DNA from 2 places in the Halobacillus amylolyticus genome. Region 1 is predicted to be linked to the other one. Evidence: riboswitches for the same ligand, from Rfam matches in the RefSeq annotation. Region 1 holds a riboswitch; the other holds the start of a gene.

What was found. A riboswitch is a leader RNA that binds a small molecule or an ion and turns the genes downstream of it on or off. The one in region 1 is predicted to bind lysine.
Region 2: it holds a riboswitch for lysine, as region 1 does, so the genes downstream of both, MUO15_RS19995 (Na+/H+ antiporter NhaC family protein) here and dapA (4-hydroxy-tetrahydrodipicolinate synthase) in region 1, are expected to answer to the same signal.

What each region holds. Positions count from the first base shown of each region.
Region 1 covers NZ_CP095075.1:2,776,133-2,784,570, reverse strand. Annotated here, with positions in the region: gene MUO15_RS14405 (DoxX family protein) at 1-368, shown strand, start outside; partial or broken gene MUO15_RS14400 (spore photoproduct lyase family protein) at 521-841, opposite strand; gene MUO15_RS14395 (EAL domain-containing protein) at 1,055-2,107, opposite strand; lysine riboswitch at 2,319-2,497, shown strand; gene dapA (4-hydroxy-tetrahydrodipicolinate synthase) at 2,625-3,512, shown strand; gene MUO15_RS14385 (FdhF/YdeP family oxidoreductase) at 3,814-6,171, opposite strand; gene MUO15_RS14380 (Na-translocating system protein MpsC family protein) at 6,300-6,659, opposite strand; partial or broken gene MUO15_RS14375 (L-lactate MFS transporter) at 6,731-8,004, opposite strand.
Region 2 covers NZ_CP095075.1:3,966,156-3,981,314, forward strand. Annotated here, with positions in the region: gene MUO15_RS19930 (methionine ABC transporter ATP-binding protein) at 1-573, shown strand, start outside; gene MUO15_RS19935 (methionine ABC transporter permease) at 566-1,234, shown strand; gene MUO15_RS19940 (MetQ/NlpA family ABC transporter substrate-binding protein) at 1,263-2,120, shown strand; gene MUO15_RS19945 (carboxymuconolactone decarboxylase family protein) at 2,193-2,555, shown strand; gene MUO15_RS19950 (YuzK family famiily protein) at 2,750-2,920, shown strand; gene sufC (Fe-S cluster assembly ATPase SufC) at 3,183-3,968, shown strand; gene sufD (Fe-S cluster assembly protein SufD) at 3,987-5,294, shown strand; gene MUO15_RS19965 (cysteine desulfurase) at 5,294-6,514, shown strand; gene sufU (Fe-S cluster assembly sulfur transfer protein SufU) at 6,504-6,947, shown strand; gene sufB (Fe-S cluster assembly protein SufB) at 6,979-8,376, shown strand; gene MUO15_RS19980 (sulfite exporter TauE/SafE family protein) at 8,669-9,487, shown strand; gene MUO15_RS19985 (bifunctional metallophosphatase/5'-nucleotidase) at 9,499-10,884, shown strand; gene yunB (sporulation protein YunB) at 11,042-11,809, shown strand; lysine riboswitch at 11,865-12,050, shown strand; gene MUO15_RS19995 (Na+/H+ antiporter NhaC family protein) at 12,212-13,774, shown strand; gene MUO15_RS20000 (sodium-dependent transporter) at 14,035-15,159, shown strand, end outside.

The DNA.
Region 1 (8,438 bases):
CTTCTTTATCCGCAATAAAATGGGTTCGATATGTAACAGCCTTTGTTTTTATTACTTCCGGATTTATAAAGGTAACAGGTAATGGTTTAGGTGAGTATTTCACAAGTTTAGGCATACCTAATTCAATCACAATTATGTATGTAGTAGCTGCTATTGAAATTGTGTGCGGAATACTTCTCGTCGCAAATAGGTATGTGAAATATGCAACTCTTCCACTAATGGGCATTATCATTGCCGCGCTATTGATAACAAAGGTTCCTACTCTACATGCCGGCTTTATCCTATTTCTTTTCGAGGCTAGATTAGATATCGTTATGTTAGGCCTGCTATTTCTTCTCTACAATCAATACCCTCGAAGTTCGTTATAAACAGACTAACCCATGAACAGTAATTGTCCTGCCTATGTCAACAAAAAGGCGTCCTTAGTTGAAGTATTCTTTTCTTTCCCGGTCCTATGCAATAACAAAGCCCGTCTTCCTTTTATATGAGACGGGCTTTGTTATTCTGTAAGATTTTACTGTCACGTAAAATACTCTAACTTGGCTTCCGGGAAATAAGTATCATTATATCCTCCTAGTGTATCTTTCATATCTTCCTGCTCTTCGTCCTGATAAACGTATTTGCGATTCCGTAGCGGCCCCATTTCCACTTTCTTTTGGATTCCTCAAGCTCAAGCTTACTCATAGGATAGTTTTTCTTTAGCTGGCTTCGTAAACCGGTGCTGGAGCAACTCAAATGTTAAATCTTTGACGGCATGGGAGGGAAGGGCACTTTCTAAACGTTCAAACATTTCCTTATATCCTTCCTTCCAACCTTCGTGCAGGTAAATGGGGGCAACGATAAATCTTTAGGGACGAAAAGGAAAACATTGCAGGTGTTTCAATGAACAACACTTGAAAATAACTATCAAAAAGGTTTCCTCCCTTAGAAGCGAATTTTTATTACGGCTAATTCGGACTATCCCCTACTTTTACAGTCTGTTTGTTGATCTGCTGTCTCTTAATGATTTATGTAAATATTTCGTTGAGAACAACGTTATGAGAAGAGTGGTATTTCACCCCCTAAACTCTTGGTCAATATGTTGGGTTGGATTTTCCTGAGGCTTTGCAAAATAATAACCCTGAAATAATTCATATCCGATGTCAGCTAGGAATCTTATATCTTCTGATCTTTCAACCCCCTCTGCCAACGGCTTAGCATTTATATCGCGGGCAACTTGCAGGACTGATTCAGCCACGTGTTGCTTACCAAGGTCTTCGCTCACCCCATCAGAAAACTCCCGAGCTAATTTAACAAAATGGGGTTCTAGACTTGATAGCTTTTTAAGATCATTCACACCTGTTCCAACATCATCCAAGGCATATTTAAACCCATGTGACTTATAATAATTCAAGATTGATTTAAGATGTTCGATATCTTCAACCTCGTCGGTTTCTACAACCTCAAAGACGACTTGTTCTGGCTTAAGATTGACCTTTTTTATAAGCTCAAAAGTTGTTGAAAGACAATGTTCCGGCACATAAATGGCTGTCGGGATGAAATTTATGAAAATCATCTTATTTGTGATGTCGATGTTTGAAGCATTTTTTACCGATTCGAGACGACAAATGCGATCAAGAGCAAATAACCTGTTACGTACTCTAGCGGCTTCAAACATTTTGAATGGGGGAATAAGATCTCCCTTTTCATCTATCCCTCTTGATAGGAGTTCATAGCCGAACATATCAACCTGATTATTTTTAACACTGACAATGGGCTGGTAGTGAGTTCGTATCGAACGCTCCTCAATGATTTGGTCAATCCAACTGGCTTGTCGTTCTACCCGAAACAATCCGATCCGCTTCATTTCATCAAGGTTTTGTAAGGGGGCGGCTTTCTTTGAAGAAACTGCAAAAACTTTATCTGGCTCCATATGACCTTCAAGATAATCCAATAGGTCGAAGAAGATAGGTTCCTCGGTCCAAAAGGTTTTTTCGTTGACAGTGAACCATTTTTCTTCGGAAAAGTATCTAAAGTACTTTTTTAATTGATCAATACTTTGGCCGCCTACAAAATAAACTGTATACCCGTGATGCTGTGGTAAACAAATATCACATCCATTTAGCATTTACACTTCCTCCTTTATGCAGTATTCACTTACTTTATCGGTAACAAAACCTTAGTCCTTTAGTTTCAGTTCGAACAAGCGGCTGTGGAGATTTCAGTTAATCTTTGAAATTCACGTTTTTTTAAAAGTATTTCTGAAATAGCCTTGTAGTAAAGGGGATTTTTTGTTATAGTACACTCAATTAAATATTTTCTTATTTCAATACTTTTGAAGTAAGGATAGAGGAGCAAAGACCATTAGTACACAATACGAGGATAATGAGATCCCATGACTATTGTGAAAAGGGGAATTTGCCGAAGCGGGGAGAATCTCATGTTCTTGAAGCTGGTTCTGCTATTGAATAAATACAGGGCTGTCATATAGGAAACTATATGGAGGGCTATCTTACGCAGGAACGATTTTCACAAATATGTTTCTACGGCAACAGCGAAGCCTTCGTTGTTGCTTTTTTGCGTTTACTTCCGAATGGCCCGGACCACCTCTGAATTTTTAAAATTATACAAAAGGGTGTGAAGTTATGAATTTCGGCCAAGTTTTAACTGCCATGGTGACTCCGTTTGACCATAACGGTGAGGTTGATTTTACTGCTACGAGAACTTTAGTCAATCATTTACTAACCAATGGTTCTGATGGATTGGTTATAGCTGGTACAACTGGAGAATCTCCTACATTGACAACAGAGGAAAAGATGGACTTATTTAAATTTGTGGTGAAAGTTGTTGACGGAAGAGTTCCAGTCATAGCCGGAACTGGATCAAACAACACAAATGCTTCGATCAGTTTGACAAGGCAGGCAGAGGAAGCAGGGGTCGATGGAATCATGCTTGTTGCTCCATATTACAACAAACCGTCACAGGAAGGCTTATTTCAACACTTTAAAGCGATTGCCAATTCCACATCATTACCAATCATGCTTTATAATATTCCGGGACGAAGTGTAGTAAACATGTCAGTAGAAACGATTGTCGGCCTCTCTAAAATCAACAATATTGTATCTGTAAAAGAGGCCAGTGGTGATTTGGATGCCGTGGCAGAAATTATTAGTAAGACGGCTGATGAGTTTACGGTATATAGTGGTGATGATGGAATGACATTGCCCATCTTATCAATTGGGGGAGCAGGAATTGTTTCCGTTTCTTCACACATTATCGGAAATGAAATGCAAGAAATGGTCAATAACTTTACGAGAGGTGATGTCCGAAGGGCTGCTTCGATACATCGTGAGCTTCTCCCAATCATGAATGCATTATTTGCTGCCCCAAGCCCCTCACCAGTAAAAGCAGCGCTAAATATGAGAGGGGTACATGTCGGTGATGTTCGCCTACCATTACTGCCTTTGAACAAAGAAGAAAGAGAAGTACTACAAAGAACCCTGCCGCCTAATGAAATAGAGGCTGTTGGTTGAATAACAAATAAGAGACCACATTAGCAGAGTGAAAATTCCGCTAATGTGGTCTTCTTTTAAGAGGATGTTCAAAAGTCACCAAATGATTAACGGCGAATTTCTTCGTTGCTTGGTTTTTCTGATCCTCACATATGAAAGGCATACGGCTTGCGGTCCTCAAAACTTTCGCGCCTCGAACTTCTTGCGACGCACAGGACGTGCTAGTGTCGACTTTGTGACAGGAGGTGACGATCTTTGTCGACGTTCTTCATTCGTCAACTTTTTGAACACACACTTTAAGTAAAATGGACATTATTATCAATTAATCTACTGCCATTTCTAAGTCTTCTACTTTTTTCTCTAAATAATTAACATCTTTCCTAGCATTAAAGCGCTCGGCTTTTTCAACTTTGACTGCAATACTATATTGAGGAATTCCTGAAGGCCCATCATAAACACCTTTTGGAATTAAAAAGTTTGCTTCTGGGAAATGAAGGCCGACATTTCCGTTTGTAATATCAGCAAAATGAGCTTTACCTTGAAAAGTTCCATGTTGATTATAAACAACAACTGGTTCTCCATTTGTGATATTTAACTCTCTTCCATCTTCTTCACTCATTAAAACATCGTAACGTCCAGCAGCGTTAAATGGATCTGTTTTTTTGTAGACCATCGAGTTGAATTGCTTCCCACGCCGGGTTGTAATGTAGAACGTGCCTTCTGGTTTATCAAGTTTTGGAATATCAACTTGAATTAAATTTCCTTTCCCATCAGGAGTTGGACAAATTCCACCTTCGCATAACCATGCGCCTCCCCATTGGAAAACATCTCCCTGTTTCTTTAGATGTTGAATGCCGTCGTAATTTTGATTTGCCAGTGCAATTTCATCCCGAATGGACTGACCATCCTTAAAATCAACTAAATGCGCAGTTTCAGGTTTAACTCTTTTTGCAAGGTCAATGTAGATTTTCCACTCTGATCGTGCTTCTTCAACCAACTGTTTATTCCCTTTAATTTCAGGTGAGAAGTAAACCATTCGTTCAGTAGAGGTAGAAGTTCCTCCGCCGTCTTGTTCATAACGGGTTTTTGCTGGAAGCACAATAACGGCTTCTTTCGCATCAACCAGTGTTGAAGTATTAAAGATAATATCCTGGTGAACACGGATGTCTAATTCAGATAATGCCTCCTCAATAAAATCAGGGTTTGGCATCGTTTCTAAGAAATTACCACCGCTCATATAATACATTTTCAGCTTTCTTTCATTATCTTCTGGAAGCACAGCATTCTCAAGAGAAACACCAACAATATCACCTTGCCACTTTGGAAGTTCGAAGTTCCATACGTCTTCGATTCTCTTGACATTCTCCTCATCCCAGCCGCCGCCAGGAAGGACAAATGGATCCGCCCCCATTTCGCCAGAACCTTGGACACTAGAGTGACCACGAAACGGCATCAAACCAGCATGCTCGCGCCCTAAGTGACCGCGCAAAAGGGCTAGGTTGGCAACTTGCGAGATATTATCTGTTGCAAAGGAGTGCATCGTTAATCCTAGCGCCCAAGCATATACTGCACTTTTACTATTTGCTAGCAGTTCAGACAACTCAATAATTCTTTCCTTTGTTACCCCTGAAGACTTCACAATCTCCTCCCAAGACTGATCTTGGACCTTCGCTTTAAGCTCCTTATAACTATTCACATGCTCTTGAACAAATGGGTGATTAATGGCCGAACCATGTTCTAATTCTTCCATATCAAACCAGTGTTTCATGATACCATGCATGAAAGCAATATCCCCACCGATGTTTATTTGATAAAAGTCATCCGCGACCTTTGTTCCAAATAACGCAGATTCAGTATTAGAAGGGACCCAATATTTATCCATCGCCGGCTCTCTATATGGATTGATAACAATAATTTTTGTTCCCTTTTTCTTAGCAGCTAACATATACTTTGTTGAAACAGGTGAACTATTCGAAGCAACAGAACCCCAGAATAAAAGGACATCGGTTCCGATCCAATCTTGATAGTTTGCACTACTTGCTCCAATCCCTACAGAACGTTTAAGAGCTGTTTTGGAAGGGGAATGACAAATACGGGAAGCATTGTCAACATGGTTTGTCCCAAGGAAACGGGATACCTTCGCAGCTACGTAATAAGATTCATTTGTGATTCCTCTTGAGGTTAAATAAAACCCATATTGTTTAGGGTCCAATTTTTTCATCTTTTCTGCAATCATATCCATTGCCTCATCCCAACCCAGACGTGAAAACTTCCTTTCGCCTTTTCTACGAATCAATGGATATGGAATTCGACCTAACCGACGCAATTCTTCACTACTATATTTCTTAAGTTCATCAATATCTGCGTGAACCATCTCTTCTTTCATGGCAGGCATTGTACTTAGACGTAATACATTTAAACGAGTGGTACAAATATGCGGACCCTTTAGTGTTTGGTCTTGAAGGCCTGAAACTCCTAGTGCACAGCCATCACAAACACCCTTAGTAAGGATGTTCTTAGCGTAATTTATATTGTCCTTATTTTCCCACATGATTTTCATTGTGTCCCTAATATGTTTCGGCTTCACCTTGCCTAGGCCAAATGGAACTGGACTCACCCAGTGCTCAGGTGCGGGCTTTTTAGATACTTTTATAGGTCCTTGGTGTTTTGTTTCTCCCATTTTCACTCACTCCTTGTAAAATTGACCACTTGATTGTTCAAATAAAAAACCACCGTACATACTTTTACTAGGTAAAAATACTACGGTGGTTAAGTCTTTAGCAGGGTCGCTACCAAGTGCCAAACCTGTTATTTAGAATATTTTTCTTCCACATTTTCATCAAAAATGAAGATTGACATTCCGAAATCACGATGAATATCAATGTCAACAAACAAATCAACATACTTACATCCTAGAAACTCTTCCATCTCAACAGGAGGATTCTTTCTATACATTTCTTTCACCATTTCTGTGCGTGCAGCCCGGAGCAGTTGTTTTCCGTCATCGGCACTCGCGATGAACTTCTCAACTGGTGATAGATTTCCCTCCATCTCGCAAATCGCCCAGTTTTTACAAAATGTTGTTGTGATTTTGCTTGGTCCTTTTCCCATATGCTTTTTTCTGAAAGAGCGAACAAGGTTACTGAATTCTGCTTCGTACTTATTCATGGTGTCCTCCTGTAAAAAAACAGTTATAACATGTTTATACTTTACCACAATTCCGCCGTCATAATGAAATGTTAGCTAGCTGCAGATTTACTTTTACTCTGTCCAGCATTTAGGGCCCGCAATTTATTTATATCTTTGCGAATAACTAAAGAAACGATTAAGGCAATGACAAATAATCCTGCAAAGAACGTTAAGCTTGCTGAATAGCTTCCTGTTGTATCTTTCATCCACGCTGCGAACATGGGACCTGCTAAACCAGCTGCTGCCCATGCTGTTAAAATGTAACCGTGAATGGCACCAAGCTGTTTTGTACCAAATAAGTCGCCAATGTAAGCTGGGAGGGCCGAAAACCCTCCGCCATAGCACGTGTAAACAATTGCAAGCATCACTTGGAACAATATGGCCATCGATGTATGGGGCAATAACGCGAATAATACGATTTGAACAACAAAGAACGTTGTGTATGTATTCGTTCTACCTATATAGTCGGAAACGGTGGCCCAGCCAATTCTCCCTAGGCCATTAAAGATTCCTAGTACACCGACTAACGCTGCTGCTTCAGTAGTTGTTAAACCAATACTCTCTTGAGCTAGAGGTTTTGCCGCTGATAAAATGGCAATCCCACACGTCACATTAATAAACAGCATCAACCATAAATAGTAAAACCTTGATGTTTTGATTGCTTCGTTTGCTTTTAATTGAGATAAATCTTGCTTAACCTTGGATCTACCCGATGCTTTTTTTTCTTTAAAGCCTGCTGGCGCCCAGTCCACAGGGGTTTTTCCAAATAAACGGATGAGGCCACCATCACAATAAAATAAGCAATTCCTAAAATGTAAAATGTATTAGCCGTGCCGACGGATTTGATTAATGAATCCATAACTGGACTACTGATCGCAGCGGCAAAACCAAACCCCATGATCGCTAAGCCAGTGGCTAACCCTCGGCGATCCGGAAACCACTTCACCAGGGTAGAAACAGGAGCAATGTAGCCTAGCCCTAACCCGATTCCCCCTAATACTCCATAAAAAATATATAATAGAGGCAGCGAACCTAAATTTACAGCCAACCCGGATCCAAATATACCTACCCCAAAAAATGCCGCAGCTAATAACCCCGATTTCCTGGGGCCATATTTTTCAACAAAGTGCCCAAGAAAAGCTGCGGATAGCCCTAAGAATAAAATGGCTAAACTAAATGTCAATTGAACTTGTTTTGCTGTCCAACCAAATTGTTCAATTAAGGGAGCTGTAAAGTTACTCCATGCATAAACAGAGCCTATTGAAAGATGTATCCCTACAGCGGAAGCTGCAATTAGCCACCTGTTTTTCACTTTTTTCACCATTCCTACATCATCCTTTTAAATGTCTTTTACAAAATAAAAACCGTTAACCCCTCCAAAAGAATACAGCTGCAGTATTCTTTATGGAAAGATTAACGGTTAGTAAATAGCAGGGTTCGCTACTATCGACCCAACAGTTAAAATCTCTTTAATAGCTTTTTCAATAAATTTGACCGGCGACAGGAACGCTATCTCGCGTCAAATTTGTTAAATTTTTTTGAACTCTTTAAAAGAATAGCACGAAAGCGCTTAATATATCAACATTTTTTTATAAGAATAATAGACAAAAATCAGTTAGGTATGTTACTTGTTTGATCAAATAAATTATTTATATACGATTACAAAATTATTACTTTGAACAGGGTGTGAATAACACGGTTCTTATTAATTTTTCTTATACAAATTGGTATAATTACCCTATTCATTATAAATGTTTA
Region 2 (15,159 bases), 1.2 Mb from region 1:
GCTCGTGCTTTAGCTAACAATCCGAAAGTGCTGCTGTGTGATGAGGCTACTTCAGCTCTAGATCCGGAAACAACGGATTCTATTTTAGATTTGCTAGTGGATATTAATAATAAATTAGGGCTAACAATTGTACTGATCACTCATGAAATGCACGTAATTCGCAAAATATGTCATCGTGTTGCTGTAATGGAACAAGGGCAAGTCGTCGAGTCGGGCGATGTATTAGACGTATTTTTATATCCGAAACAGCAAGTAACTAAACGTTTTGTTGATCAAGTAATGGGGGACCCTGATCGAAAACACTCACTCGAGCTTATTAATGAAACCTATAAAACAGGTGAGATTATTAAACTTCATTTTGTTGGTGAAAGCACCAATCAGGCGCTGATTAGTGAATTGTCTAGAAAATTTGATGTGGATATTAATATCCTCCATGGAAAAATAACCCAGACGCAAAAAGGAGCATATGGAACGCTGTTTGTCCAATTCAATGGAGACAAAGGAGAAATTGATCGGGCCATTGCTTATATTAAAACCACCTCAGTTCAACTGGAGGTGAGTCCGAATGTTTAATAACCTGTTTCCTAACGTGAAGATAGAGGATATGATCACGGCAACGAATGAAACGTTGTACATGACGATTATTTCTGTTGCGGGAACTTTTATTCTCGGGCTAATTCTTGGTTTACTTTTATACTTGTCAGGTCCCGGGGGCATTTGGAAAAATAAAGCCCTAAATTGGGTCACTGCAGCAGTAGTAAACGTTTTTAGGGCTATTCCGTTTATTATCTTAATCCTGCTATTATTTCCTTTTACTGACTTTCTTATGGGAACGATTCGCGGTCCAAAAGCGGCATTGCCTGCGCTGATTATAGGTGGTGCACCATTCTACGCGAGACTGGTGGAGATTGCATTGAAAGAAGTGGATAAAGGTGTACTTGAGGCTGCTAAATCGATGGGGGCTAAGTATTCCACGATTATCTTTAAAGTTCTGCTTCCAGAGTCGATGCCAGCACTTGTTTCAGGTATTACAGTTACAGCCATAGCTTTAATTGGTTATACAGCAGTGGCTGGCGTGATCGGAGCCGGTGGACTAGGCGACTTTGCTTATTTCTACGGTTTTCAGCGTAGTGACTTTGATGTGGTGTTATTCTGTACAATATTAATTGTAATCATTGTATTCATTTTCCAATTCATCGGCGATTTTATATCCCGTAAGTTGGATAAAAGATAGTTTTTAATTAGAAAAGGGGATGGAAAAGTTGAAAAAATTATGGACTAGTATTTTGGCGGTATTATTTATTTTAGTTCTAGCAGCATGTGGTTCTTCTGAAGAGGAGAATTCATCTGGTGACAACAGCGAGGGTGGAGAAGGGCAAACAGAAATTACTGTAGGGGCCACAAGTGTGCCGCACTCTGAAATTCTGGAGCAGGCAAAGCCGATCCTTGAAGAAAAAGGAATCACTCTAAAGATTGAAGAATATCAAGACTATATTTTACCGAACAAGGATTTAGCAGCAGGGGTTCTTGATGCTAACTACTTCCAGCATATCCCTTACTTGAATGCCCAGGAAGAGCAACATGGATATGATTTTGCAAACCTTGGTGGCATTCATATTGAGCCTATGGGTATCTATTCCAAGAATATTTCTAGTTTAGATGAGATTCAAGAAGGAACAACGGTCATTATGAGTCGGTCTGTTGCCGATCACGGTCGTATTCTTTCCTTACTTGAAAAAGAGGGATTAATCAAGTTGGACGAAAGTGTCGATAAAGTAGAGGCGACTGTTGATGATATTGTAGAAAACCCTAAAAATTTGAAATTCGATACAGGAATAGATGCAGCTTTTCTTCCGGAAACGTATAAGCGTTCAGAAGATGCACTTGTAGCTATTAACACGAATTACGCTATTCAGGCGGGGTTAAACCCGACTGAGGATGCTCTTATATTGGAGGACTCTGAGTCTCCATATGTAAATGTAATTGCAGCAAAGAGTGAAGATAAAGATTCTAAAGCATTAAATACTCTAGTAGAAGTGCTCCATTCTGAAGAAATTCAGACCTTTATTATGGAAGAATATGAAGGTGCAGTTGTTCCTGTAGACGGTTCTGCAGAATAATGTAAGGAATAAAATGCGTGACCCCGTTTATACTATTCGGAGTCACGCATTTCATTTAGGGAGGCATTATTCATGGAACAAGAAGTAAATTGGACAACAGCTTTTTTACAAGAGTATAAGCATGGAATAGGAATCTTTGCCGATAAAATGCCGGAAGTTGCTCATCATTTTAATGAGTTTTCGGAAAGCTGCTTTAAAGAAGGAGAACTTTCTAAAAAGCAAAAACAGTTAATGGCTTTAGGGATAAGCATTGTTGCACAAGATGAATATTGCATGGTTTACCATACGAAGGGCTGTGTAGATCAGGGAGCAAGTGAACAGGAAGTTATGGAAGCATGTGGTGTAGCCGCAGCGTTTGGGGGCGGTGCTGCACTGAGTCAGGCAGTAACACTTGTACAAGATGCTTACACAGATTTATCAAAAACCAAACACTAGGAAATAGGTTGAAAATTGGAGAAAATCCAATGTATGATAAATATATAGTTGTATGAACTTGTATTTTTATTCAAAATCAGGATACAAACCAATTTTTAAGTTTATACCGACTTTGGCGAGGGTAGAGTACTGTGGTATGCTAAATTGTGTAAAAAATCTGAAAGGGTTGATTTATTATTAGTGACTATCTGAGTTTGAATTACACTGCTGAAATGGAAAAAGCGATGCATCAAGCACACAACATAAGCTACGCAGAGTACAGCAGCAGGTTGGATGAAAGATTAAAAGTCGAGGAAAAGCGCCAACGAGAATTCGAACAAAGTCAGAAAATGGTCGCACAAGTAGATCGTCAACTTCATAAATAGACGAGTGAAGAATCAGGTGGTTTAAGTCCACCTGATTTTTTTGTTATGTATCTTTATGTTAATATAATAAGGAAAGAATTAGAATGAAATGCGTGATAAGGTCTATCCTTATCCAAATGTTGAAGTGTTCCCGAATCAGTGGAAATGAGTTGATATCAGATTCTAAATGATATAAGATTGTAATGAGAATAAATTGAGAATGGTTTTTGATCCACAACAACCAACACATTCAATAATAATAGATTTACTGGAGGTATTATTTATGGCAGGATCAACGCTTGAAATCAAAGATCTTCACGTAGAAATTGAAGGTCAGCAAATCTTAAAAGGTGTAAATCTGACAATTACAGGTGGAGAGTTCCACGCTGTTATGGGGCCTAACGGAACGGGTAAATCGACACTTGCCTCTGCTGTTATGGGACACCCGAAATATGAAGTGACTCAAGGTGAAATTCTCCTTGATGGAGAAAACGTTCTTGAAATGGAAGTGGACGAGCGTGCTCAAGCAGGCTTATTCTTGGCTATGCAATACCCAAGTGAAATCAGCGGTGTAACGAACTCCGACTTCCTTCGTACAGCGATTAATGCTCAGCGTGAAGAAGGCGATGAAATTTCTTTAATGAAATTCATTAAGGAAATGGATGGCACGATGGATACCCTTGATATGGATAAGAATATGGCCCAGCGTTACCTTAATGAGGGATTCTCTGGCGGTGAGAAAAAACGTAATGAAATTCTTCAGCTGATGATGGTTAAGCCAGCCATTGCTATTTTGGATGAAATTGATTCTGGTTTAGATATTGACGCATTAAAGGTGGTAGCAAAAGGGATCAACCAGATGCGTAATGATACATTCGGATGCTTGATGATTACACACTATCAACGTCTTCTTAATTATATTACACCAGACAAAGTACACGTGATGATGCAAGGGCGTGTTGTTAAATCGGGTGGACCTGAATTAGCACAACGTCTTGAAGAAGAAGGTTACGATTGGATCAAGCAAGAGCTTGGCATCGAAGACGAAACAATCGGTCAACAAGCGTAATAGATAGGAGGGATCATTATGACTGTAGAAGTCTCACTACCATACGACAAAGAATATGTAACACAATTCTCTCAAGGCTTAAACGAACCAGAGTGGATGAAAAATCTTCGTCTGCGTGCATTGGATAAATCGGAATCTTTACAGATGCCAAAGCCTGATAAAACAAATGTGAGTAAATGGAACTTTTCTGATTTCAAACATGATGTAAATGGAGATAAGATTCAATCACTTGGAGATCTCCCTAGAGAGATTCAAAATTTCTTGGATCAAGATAAAGAACAACAAAACCTAGTAATTCAGCGTAATCATACTGTCGCTTATGGAAGCTTGGATCCAAAGTTAAAAGAACTTGGCGTGATTTTTACAGATATGAGTACAGCTCTACGTGAGCATGCTGATTTGGTTCAACAATACTATATGACAGAAGCTGTTCATGTTGATGAGCACCGCTTGACAGCATTGCACGCTGCTCTTATGAATGGTGGAGTTTTCTTATATGTCCCTAAGAATGTGGAGATTGAAGAACCTTTACAGGCTATTTTCTGGCAGGAAGACCCAGAAGCTTCACTAATAAACCATGTCTTAGTCGTGGCAGAAGAGAATAGTTCAGTAACGTATGTTGAGAACTATATTTCTCATAATAAAGAAGAAAAAACATCTGCTAATAATATCACAGAAGTTTTTGCTAAAGCTGGTTCTAAAATTGACTTTGGAGCGGTTGATAACTTTGATGTGGGTACAACCGTTTATACAAATCGACGCGGGGTTGCTGATCGTGATGCAACGATCGAGTGGGCACTCGGGCAGATGAATGAAGGCGATACAATTTCAGAGAATATCACGCATTTAGTTGGTGATAACTCTGTTTCTAATGCCAAGACAGTCGCGATCGGTCGTGGAGAACAAAAGCAGAACTTCACAGCAAACATTACGCACTTTGGAAAAGGATCAGAAGGATATATTCTTCAACATGGTGTTATGAAAGATAAGTCTTCAGGCATCTTTAATGGAATCGGGAAAATTGAGCATGGTGCCACTAAGTCAAATGCGGAGCAGGAATCACGTGTTCTTATGTTAAGTAAGGATGCACGTGGGGATGCAAACCCTATTTTGCTTATCGACGAAGATGATGTAACGGCAGGTCACGCAGCTTCTGTCGGTCGTGTAGATCCAATTCAGCTTTATTACTTGATGAGCCGCGGGATATCTAAGGTAGAGGCTGAGCGTTTAGTTATTCACGGCTTCCTGGCACCTGTTGTAAATCAGCTCCCTGTAAAAGCTGTAAAAGAGCAGTTAACGAAAGTGATTGAAAGGAAAGTTTATTAATGGATATCAAAGCGGTTCGTGATGCTTTCCCGATTCTGCATCAGGAAGTGAATGGACACCCGCTTGTATATTTAGACTCTTCCGCTACATCTCAAAAGCCTACAAAGGTAATTGAGAAACTGGATGAGTATTATCGCGGCTACAATTCCAATGTACACCGTGGTGTGCATACACTTGGGACACGGGCAACAGATGAGTATGAAGGTGCTCGTGAAAAGGTTCGTAGATTTATTCATGCAGCAAGTACGCAAGAGATCATTTTCACTAGAGGAACAACAACAGCGATTAATACAGTCGCTGTAAGCTATGGGCATGCAAACCTGGGTGAAGGTGATGAGATTGTAATCACACCGATGGAACACCATAGTAATATTATTCCTTGGCAGCAATTGGCTAAAGCAACTGGAGCAACTTTGAAGTATATGCCTTTACAGGATGATGGAACCGTTTCTTTAAACGATGTTGAGAAGACGGTCACTGAAAATACGAAAATTGTAGCCATTGCTCATGTGTCAAACGTTCTTGGAACAATTAACCCTATTAAGGAAATTGCTGCTGTAGCCCACCGTAATGGGGCTGTCATGCTAGTTGATGGAGCTCAAGGTGCTCCACATTTGAATGTGGATGTACAGGATCTTGACTGTGACTTTTATGCTTTTTCAGGTCACAAAATGTGTGGTCCTACAGGAATCGGTGTTCTGTACGGGAAGCGGTCCCTACTAAATGAGATGGAGCCTGTCGAGTTTGGTGGAGAGATGATCGACTTTGTTAATCTTTATGATTCAACGTGGAAGGAGCTCCCTTGGAAATTTGAAGGGGGTACGCCAATTATTGCAGGTGCTGTAGGTCTTGGTGCTGCAATTGATTTCCTTAATGAAGTTGGATTAGATGAAATAGCCGAGCATGAGCATAAGCTTGTTGAGTATGCACAGCAGCAAATGAACACAATCGAAGGGTTAACGATCTATGGTCCTGATAAACGAGCAGGCTTAGTGACTTTCAACCTGGCAGATGTACATCCGCATGATTTGGCAACAGTACTTGATGCGGAGGGGATAGCTGTTCGTGCTGGTCACCATTGTGCTCAGCCATTAATGAAGTGGCTAGACGTTTCTGCTACAGCCCGAGCCAGCTTCTATCTTTACAACACAGAAGAAGATATCGATCGACTCGTTCAGGGATTACAAACAACAAAGGAGTATTTTGGCGATGTCTTTTAATAACCTAGATACACTCTACCGCCAAGTTATAATGGATCATTACAAAAATCCTCGTAATCGTGGTACAGTAGAGGGAGATCACCTTACTGTTGATATGAATAACCCAACGTGTGGTGATCGAATACAACTTCAGTTGCAAGTAAACGAAGGCGTAGTTGAAGATGCTAAATTTGATGGGGAAGGCTGTTCAATCAGCATGTCCTCAGCATCGATGATGACACAGGCCATTAAAGGTCAGAAAATTGAAGATGCAGTGAAGATGTCACACATGTTTTCTGAGTTAATGCTTGGAAATGAAGTTGAGGATGAAAACATCGACCTTGGAGACATTGAAGCTCTACAAGGTGTAGCTAAGTTTCCAGCACGTATTAAATGTGCTACGCTTGCATGGAAGGCAATGGAAAAAGGTGTGGACGACGAACAAGAAGCTTAATTGTTTTTATATACTAAAAGGAGGTATTTAAATGGCTAAAAAAGAGCCAGAGGTTGGAGAATATCAATACGGCTTTCATGAAAAAGATGTCTCTATTTTTCGTACTGAAAAAGGCTTGACAGCAGAAGTTGTTAAGCAAATCTCCGATTACAAAGAAGAACCACAGTGGATGCTTGATTACCGTCTGAAGTCGCTTGAGCAGTTCTACAAAAAGCCAATGCCTCAATGGGGCGGTGACTTGTCCGAACTGGACTTTGATGATATTACCTATTACGTCAAACCATCTGAAGGTTCTGAACGTTCATGGGATGAAGTACCTGAAGAAATCAAGAACACTTTCGATCGTCTTGGAATTCCTGAAGCAGAGCAAAAATATCTAGCTGGGGTTTCCGCACAGTACGAATCTGAGGTTGTCTATCACAACATGGAGAAAGACCTTGAAGATCTAGGTGTTATCTTCAAAGATACAGACTCTGCACTGAAGGAAAACGAAGAGCTCTTTAAAGAGTACTTTGCTAAAGTAATTCCATCATCTGATAACAAATTCTCAGCGTTAAACTCGGCGGTATGGTCTGGCGGTTCCTTCATTTATGTTCCAAAAGGACAAAAAGTAGAAACGCCATTACAGGCTTATTTCCGAATTAATTCTGAGAACATGGGACAGTTCGAGCGTACACTGATCATTGTTGACGAAGGCGCATCTGTTCACTATGTAGAAGGTTGCACGGCTCCAACTTATTCTTCCAGTTCCCTGCACAGTGCGGTTGTTGAAATCTTTGTTAAAAAAGATGCCTATTGCCGTTATACAACGATTCAGAACTGGGCAAATAACGTTTATAATCTTGTTACTAAGCGTGCTGTGGCTGAAGAAAATGCAACAATGGAGTGGGTAGATGGAAACTTAGGCTCTAAGCTTACCATGAAATATCCATCTGTTCTTCTAAAAGGTGAAGGTGCCCGAGGAATGACGCTTTCTATCGCCCTTGCCGGTAAGGGACAGCACCAGGATGCTGGAGCAAAAATGCATCACTTGGCTCCTAATACTTCCTCTACTATCGTTTCGAAATCAATCTCTAAACATGGTGGTAAAGTAACATACCGTGGGATTGTACAATTTGGACGTAAAGCGGAAGGTGCCCGCTCAAATGTTGAGTGTGATACGTTGATTATGGATAATAAATCTACGTCAGATACGATTCCTTATAACGAAATCATGAATGAAAACATCTCTCTAGAACACGAAGCGAAAGTTTCTAAAGTATCTGAAGAGCAACTGTTCTATCTGATGAGCCGCGGCATTTCCGAAGAGGAAGCAACTGAAATGATCGTAATGGGCTTCATTGAACCATTTACGAAAGAACTTCCAATGGAATACGCTGTAGAAATGAATCGTCTTATCAAATTCGAGATGGAAGGTTCTATTGGTTAATAAAAGAACCACTGCCGCACGGATGTTTACATCTGTGCGGTTTTTTTAATTTCGGCTATTTTCTAGGAGTTTGTTGCTAGTTAAAGTAATTTATTTACCTTTATAAAAGGATGGATCAACAGGTAGCAGAGGGAAATATGCGAGCCCCCTGAGGTCTTCATATACAACAACAATCTTTACTAAAATTCTCTTTATGACCACTTGAAGAGTTGCATTCTCTTTCTAAATCATGTTTTCGTCATAGAAAACATGATACTATAATATTATCTCTAATACAGATAGAAGGTTGTCCATGTTTATCGCAATTGCTTTAGTAATCGGGTTTTTAGCATCTTTTGTTGGAAGCGTAGCGGGATTAGGCGGAGGGTCTATATTAGTTCCTGCTCTTTTATTCTTAGGTGATCACCATCATATGTTTGACTGGGTCACGCCACAGAAGATTGTAGGAATCTCACTAGTTGTCATGATTTTCACAGGACTTTCATCAACATTGTCCTATCTTAAGCATAAACGAGTAGATTTGAAGGCAGGATTACTTCTGTTGATTGGGAGTATTCCAGGGGGCATCTTTGGGTCGTGGCTCAATCAATTTTTTCGAACAGATAGTTTTGCATTAATATTTGGAAGTGTAATGATCGTTATATCGCTATTATTTTTCCTGCCTAGGAGTCGAGGGAAAGGAAACAGGTTCTCAATCAATGGTATAAAGAGGACGGCTGTACTAAATGATCAAACAATTTCCTATACATTTCCATTAGGGATTGGTTTCGTTTTATCCTTTAGTGTGGGGGTATTATCAGGACTGCTTGGAATCGGAGGGGGCTCGCTTACTGTACCCGTTTTGATCCTGCTTTTTAGATTCCCACCACATATTGCAACAGCTACATCGATGTTTATGATATTCTTTGCAAGTATAACAAGTTCAGCAACACATATTTATTTAGGTCATGTCGAATGGAGCCGTGCCTTGTACTTTATCCCGGGTGCTTATGCAGGTGGTATGTGCGGTGCATTTGTTAATCGGAAATTAAATGGGCAAGCAGTGGAATGGTTTTTACGTATTTTGCTTATCCTAGTTGGAATACGGTTAATTTGGCAAGGGATTGGATAAGGAGACTGATAATGAAAGAAAAGATCTTTTTATACTATACCAGCGACTTGCATAGTCACTTTGAGAATTGGCCTCAAATTGTCGGCTATTTCAATCAACGAAAAAAGATACATCATATAAATGAAGAAAGTTACTGGCTGTTAGACAATGGCGACCATGTGGATCGTTTTCACCCGATAACAGAAGGGTTGATGGGCAAAGGCAATGTCGAGCTTTTGAATCAGGCAGGCTACAGCTTCGCGAACTTAGGTAATAACGAAGGAATTACATTATCCTATGAAGATTTATATTCATTATATGATGAAGCTGATTTTGATGTGGTTTGCGCCAACTTACATTCGCAAGAACCCACCCAGCCAGATTGGTTAAAACCATACAAAATTTTTCAAACGAAGCATGGAGTTAAGGTAGCTGTTCTTGGTTTAACTGCACCATTTGAAACATTTTATAGGATGTTGGGCTGGTCGATTACTTCGCCTTTTGATGTATTAGACCGTCTTATTACAGAGATTCAGGAACAAGCTGACATTGTTGTGCTACTCTCGCATCTCGGTATGTACGATGATGAAGAGATCGCGAGACATTATCCGGGAATTGACGTTATTATTGGTGGACATACTCATCACCTTTTTCAAAACGGTGAGCATAAAGGGAATGCTATCTTAACTGCTGCTGGAAAACACGGCACACATTTAGGAGAAATCATATTAGAGTGGGATCATGCGGCACAATCCTTAAGTAAAAAGGAAGCTTATGCAGTATCTACGGAAAATATGAATAAGGATGCCGTTGCAAATGAACAACTGGAAGAGATGAGAAGACGTGCGGTTGAGCATCTGCAAACTCCTGTAGCTTACTTGGAGAAGACTTTAAAAATTGCCTGGTTTAAGGAAACACCGCTTATGAGAAAATTCACGAAAGAAATGCAGCGTTGGACAGGTGCTGACCTCGCAATGTTGAATGCTGGTGTGTTGCTTGATCATCTAGGTGAAGGGCAAGTGACATCTGAGGATATCCATAGAATATGTCCGCATCCAATGAATCCGTGTAAAGTGGAGCTTGCTGGGGACGAACTGCTTGAGGTCATTCGAGTGGCTCATACAAGAAAATTAACGGAAATTCGCTTGAAAGGTTTAGGTTTTCGAGGTGAAGTGATTGGTAAAATGGTGTTTACGGGTGTTGACATCGAGGTTGTTGAAGGTTCTGACGGTGAATTTCATGTGAAAAGCGTACGTATGAATGGAATGAATATTGATAAACAAAAAACTTATACCTTGGCTACCGCAGATACTTTTACATTCGGAAGGCTTTTTCCTGAAATTGCCTATGCTAAAAATAAAACGTATTATATGCCAGAACTGCTTCGCGATGTTCTTGCAAAATCTCTAAGCACTTAAAAATGAGTTCCAAGGCTTTGCAATCATTCTTTCAAGATATAATGAAGCGATGATCAGCCGTCTGATGGTTCAAATCATAAAATGTGATACAACTTATACAACTTGATGCTTAAACCCCTCTTTCCCGACATATAGATAGGGCAGGAGGGGTTGTTTTATGGGAACTAAAAAGACGAATCCACCCTCAATAGGGAAAAGAATTCTTATCACATTTATTTGTTTTGCTATCATTACAGGTTCATGTTTATGGTTAATTGACAGAGGAATTACACCAGTTTTACAAGGAATTGCCGAAACAAAGGCACAGCAGTTAGCAAGAGACGCTATCAATGAAGCAGTGAGCAGACAGATAGCAGAAGATTTACAATTTGAAAATTTGGTTAGGATTGAAAAGGATAATGAGGGAAATATCACCTATATGGGCTGGAATTCCGCAGTTGTCAATAAAGCATTAAGAAATACTACACTACGAGTGCAAAATTTCCTTAGACGAATGGAGCAAAATGAATTGCCGTTGGAAGATACGACATTAGATTCAGATATAAATAGAAACGGAAAAGAAAAAGATAAGGGAGAAGAGCCAGCCACATTGATTGAAGTTCCGATTGGCTTAGCCACGAACAACACGATCCTGGCTAACCTTGGGCCAAAGGTTCCAGTGCAGCTTCAAGTCATCGGCGATGTTCAATCACAATTTGTAAATGAGATTAAGGAATATGGGATTAACTCAGCTTTTTTTGAGTTATCCCTTAACTTTAAAGTGAGTTTACGAGTGGTTATTCCTTTTTCAGGAGAAACGATCATTGTAGACAATGACATTCCTATCGATACGAGTACCATAGTGGGAGAGGTTCCTGAGTTTTATAATGGCGACGGAGAGGAGGAATCTCCAACCTTTTCACTACCAATGACAGGCTTGCAATAATCGATAGATCTTGGTAAACTATTTAAGAAATTAAATATGCGTGACCTTATCAGATCGGTGAGGTAGAGGCGCAGGCTTCATTAGTAATTCAGTGTGAGGATGACAACGATGACCACGTTTACGAAAGGGGAGACCTGCCGAAGTTTATTGCAGCAGTCACGCTGCATTATTCTGGTGTGTACCTGAACAAGGGATACACTGTCATGCATGCTTTTAAGGTGCATGGTGCGCTACTGATCGAAATGGAGGATAATCAAATTGCTGCTGTAGGGCAATGATAGGTTATTTTCTATCATTGTCTTTTTTGCGTTTAAAAGCTTTTCAAAATTCCTCAATTTTATCTCCAGTAGTCTTCCGCAAAGCACCTCTTTATCATCTTAAGATAAACGGAGGGGAAACATTTTGGAAGGAACAATTTATTCACTTATTCCACCATTACTCATGCTTGTTCTTGTTATTGCAACGAGAAAAGTTATCCTGTCCCTGGCGGCAGGTATCATTGTCGGAGCTTTAATGCTTACACAATTCAATGTAGTAGATGGTCTGCAAATGATTTGGACTGTATTTGCTACCATTTTTTATAGCGAAGGTGCTATCAACACAGGTAATATTTATCTGCTAACTTTCTTATTACTGCTTGGTGTTGCAACAGCTTTTATGACAGCTTCCGGTGGTAGCAGAGCTTTTGGTAAATGGGCAGTAGCCCGTATTAAAACTCGTAAAGGGGCAAAGCTTGTTCCAGTCTTATTAGGTATTACCATTTTTATCGATGATTATTTTAACGCGTTAGCTGTTGGGCAGGTGGCGAGGCCTGTTACAGATCGTCATAAAATTTCTCGGGCAAAATTAGCGTATTATATAGATTCCACCTCGGCGCCAATTACCGTTATTTCACCGATTTCAAGCTGGGGAGCTTATATTATTGGAACAATTGGCAGTATTTTAGCAGCTAATGAAATTGCCAATTATCAAGCGTTTGAGGCCTTTATTAGAATGATTCCATACAATTTTTACGTTTTTGCAGCCCTGTTACTCGTCTTCTTGACTGTATTTATGAAAATAGATATTGGTTCAATGCGTACGCATGAAAAGCGAGCCGTGCAGACAGGTGAGCTGATCGACCCTAATAAAACAGGAGATGTTCCGGGAGATTTAAACGATGAATTCGAAAGGCACGACCATGGACGGATCTCCCATCTAATTTGGCCTATTGTGACGTTAATCTTAGTAACTGTTGCATCAATGGTTATTACAGGGATACGAAATTCAACAGAAGCAGTAAACCTGATAAGTATTTTTGCTAACACTAATGTAAACATTTCTTTATTCATAGGCGGTGTATTAGCTGTTCTTGTGGCAGGAGGTCTTTATATTAGACAGGAAGAGCCCAAGTCGGGTATCAATCATGTCTTAACGGAAGGTGTGAAGGCAATGCTTCCGGCCGTGTATATCCTCATCTTTGCATGGATGATTGGCGATGTAATTGGTCAGCTTGGAACAGGTGAGTATTTAGTTACCCTTGTTAACCAGTCATCGATTAACACAGCATTCTTACCTTTCCTTATTTTTATTGTGGCAGGTTTCATGGCCTTAGCTACAGGAACATCTTGGGGCACGTTTGGGATTATGCTTCCAATCGCAGGTGAAATTGCCGCTGGAATTGATGTGAATTTAGTATTACCAGCTTTATCCGCAGTTCTTGCTGGGTCTGTGTTTGGTGATCATTGTTCACCGATCTCTGATACAACTATCCTTTCTTCAACTGGGGCTGGCTCCAATCACATTGACCATGTGATGACACAGTTGCCATATGCATTCATTGCGGCTATCGCTGCTGCTGTTGGTTATTTAATACTTGGATTTACTGGACAACTGCTGTTGGCGTTCTTGTTGACATTAATTGTGATAGGTATCTCAGCAGTATTGATCCACTATATTTTTCTAGGAAATTATTCGATAAAGTAAATATATTGGAAGAGGAGTGCTCTTGAAGTGCTCCTCTTTTTTATGGGAAATTTATTTCAGTCCCAAATAAAGAAGCAGAAGCTACTGATCTTCCCTATAGATGTACCCATAATATAGCTTTGACATCTCTTTAACAGTATGGTTATAATCTAAGTATAAATAATCAGAAAAAAATAAAGATTTAAAACATTCTCTTTCACTTGCTTGTCACATACAAGTATAGAAGGAGAATTCTGATTATTAAAGGGAGGTCTTCAGACATGGAAAATCGATCACAATGGGGGTCAAGGGCAGGATTCTTATTTGCTGCCATGGGTTCAGCAATTGGTTTAGGCAACATTTGGCGCTTTCCTGCTACAGCTTATGAAAGCGGCGGCGGAGCATTTATTATTCCTTACTTATTTGCTTTATTAACTGCTGGTATACCATTATTAATTTTAGAGTACACGGTGGGGCACAAATATCGCGGCTCTGCTCCTAAATCACTTGGGAGAGTGCGAAAAGGCTTTGAATGGATTGGTTGGTGGCAAGTTACCATAGCATTCGTTATTTCGACCTATTATGCCGTAATTATTGCTTGGGCAATTATGTATGCTTATTACTCATTTAATCTTTCTTGGGGTGATGATCCGACAAGCTTTTTTGTTGGAGAGTTTTTAACGTTAACAGATCCAGGTACATTTGGAGGACTTGTACCTAAAGTTTTACTTCCTCTTCTTATCGTATGGGTAATTACATTAGGGGTCCTTTCAAAAGGCGTTAAAAAAGGAATTGAGAAAGCTAATAAAATTTTCATTCCAACCTTAGTTGTGTTATTTATCATCATCGTTATTCGTGCTATTACACTTGAGGGGGCTGCATCTGGTTTGTCTGCGTTCTTCACCCCTGATTGGTCGAGTATAGCCGACCCGCAAGTATGGGTTGCGGCATATGGACAAATATTCTTTAGTTTATCCATCGCTTTTGCTATTATGATTACTTACTCTTCGTATTTACCGAAGAAATCAGATATTACAAACAATGCCTTTATTACAGGTTTTGCAAACTCTTCCTTTGAAATTCTTGCAGGGATTGGAGTATTTGCAGCCATTGGATTTATGGCTTTCACCTATGATACAACTGTAAGTCAACTGGCTGCTGAAAAGGGAGTCGGAGGGGTCGGCCTTGCATTCATGGTATTCCCGGAAATTGTTAGTCAAATTCCAGGTATTCCAAGAATCTTTGGCTTTCTGTTCTTCGCTTCCCTCGTGTTAGCTGGATTGTCGTCACTTATCTCTATTACTGAGACCTATGTAGCTGCGGTATCTGAGAAATTTAATATCTCAAGAGGTAAGTCTATTATGTTCGGCGGCGGCTTTGCTGCGGCTCTCTCTCTTCTTTATGCA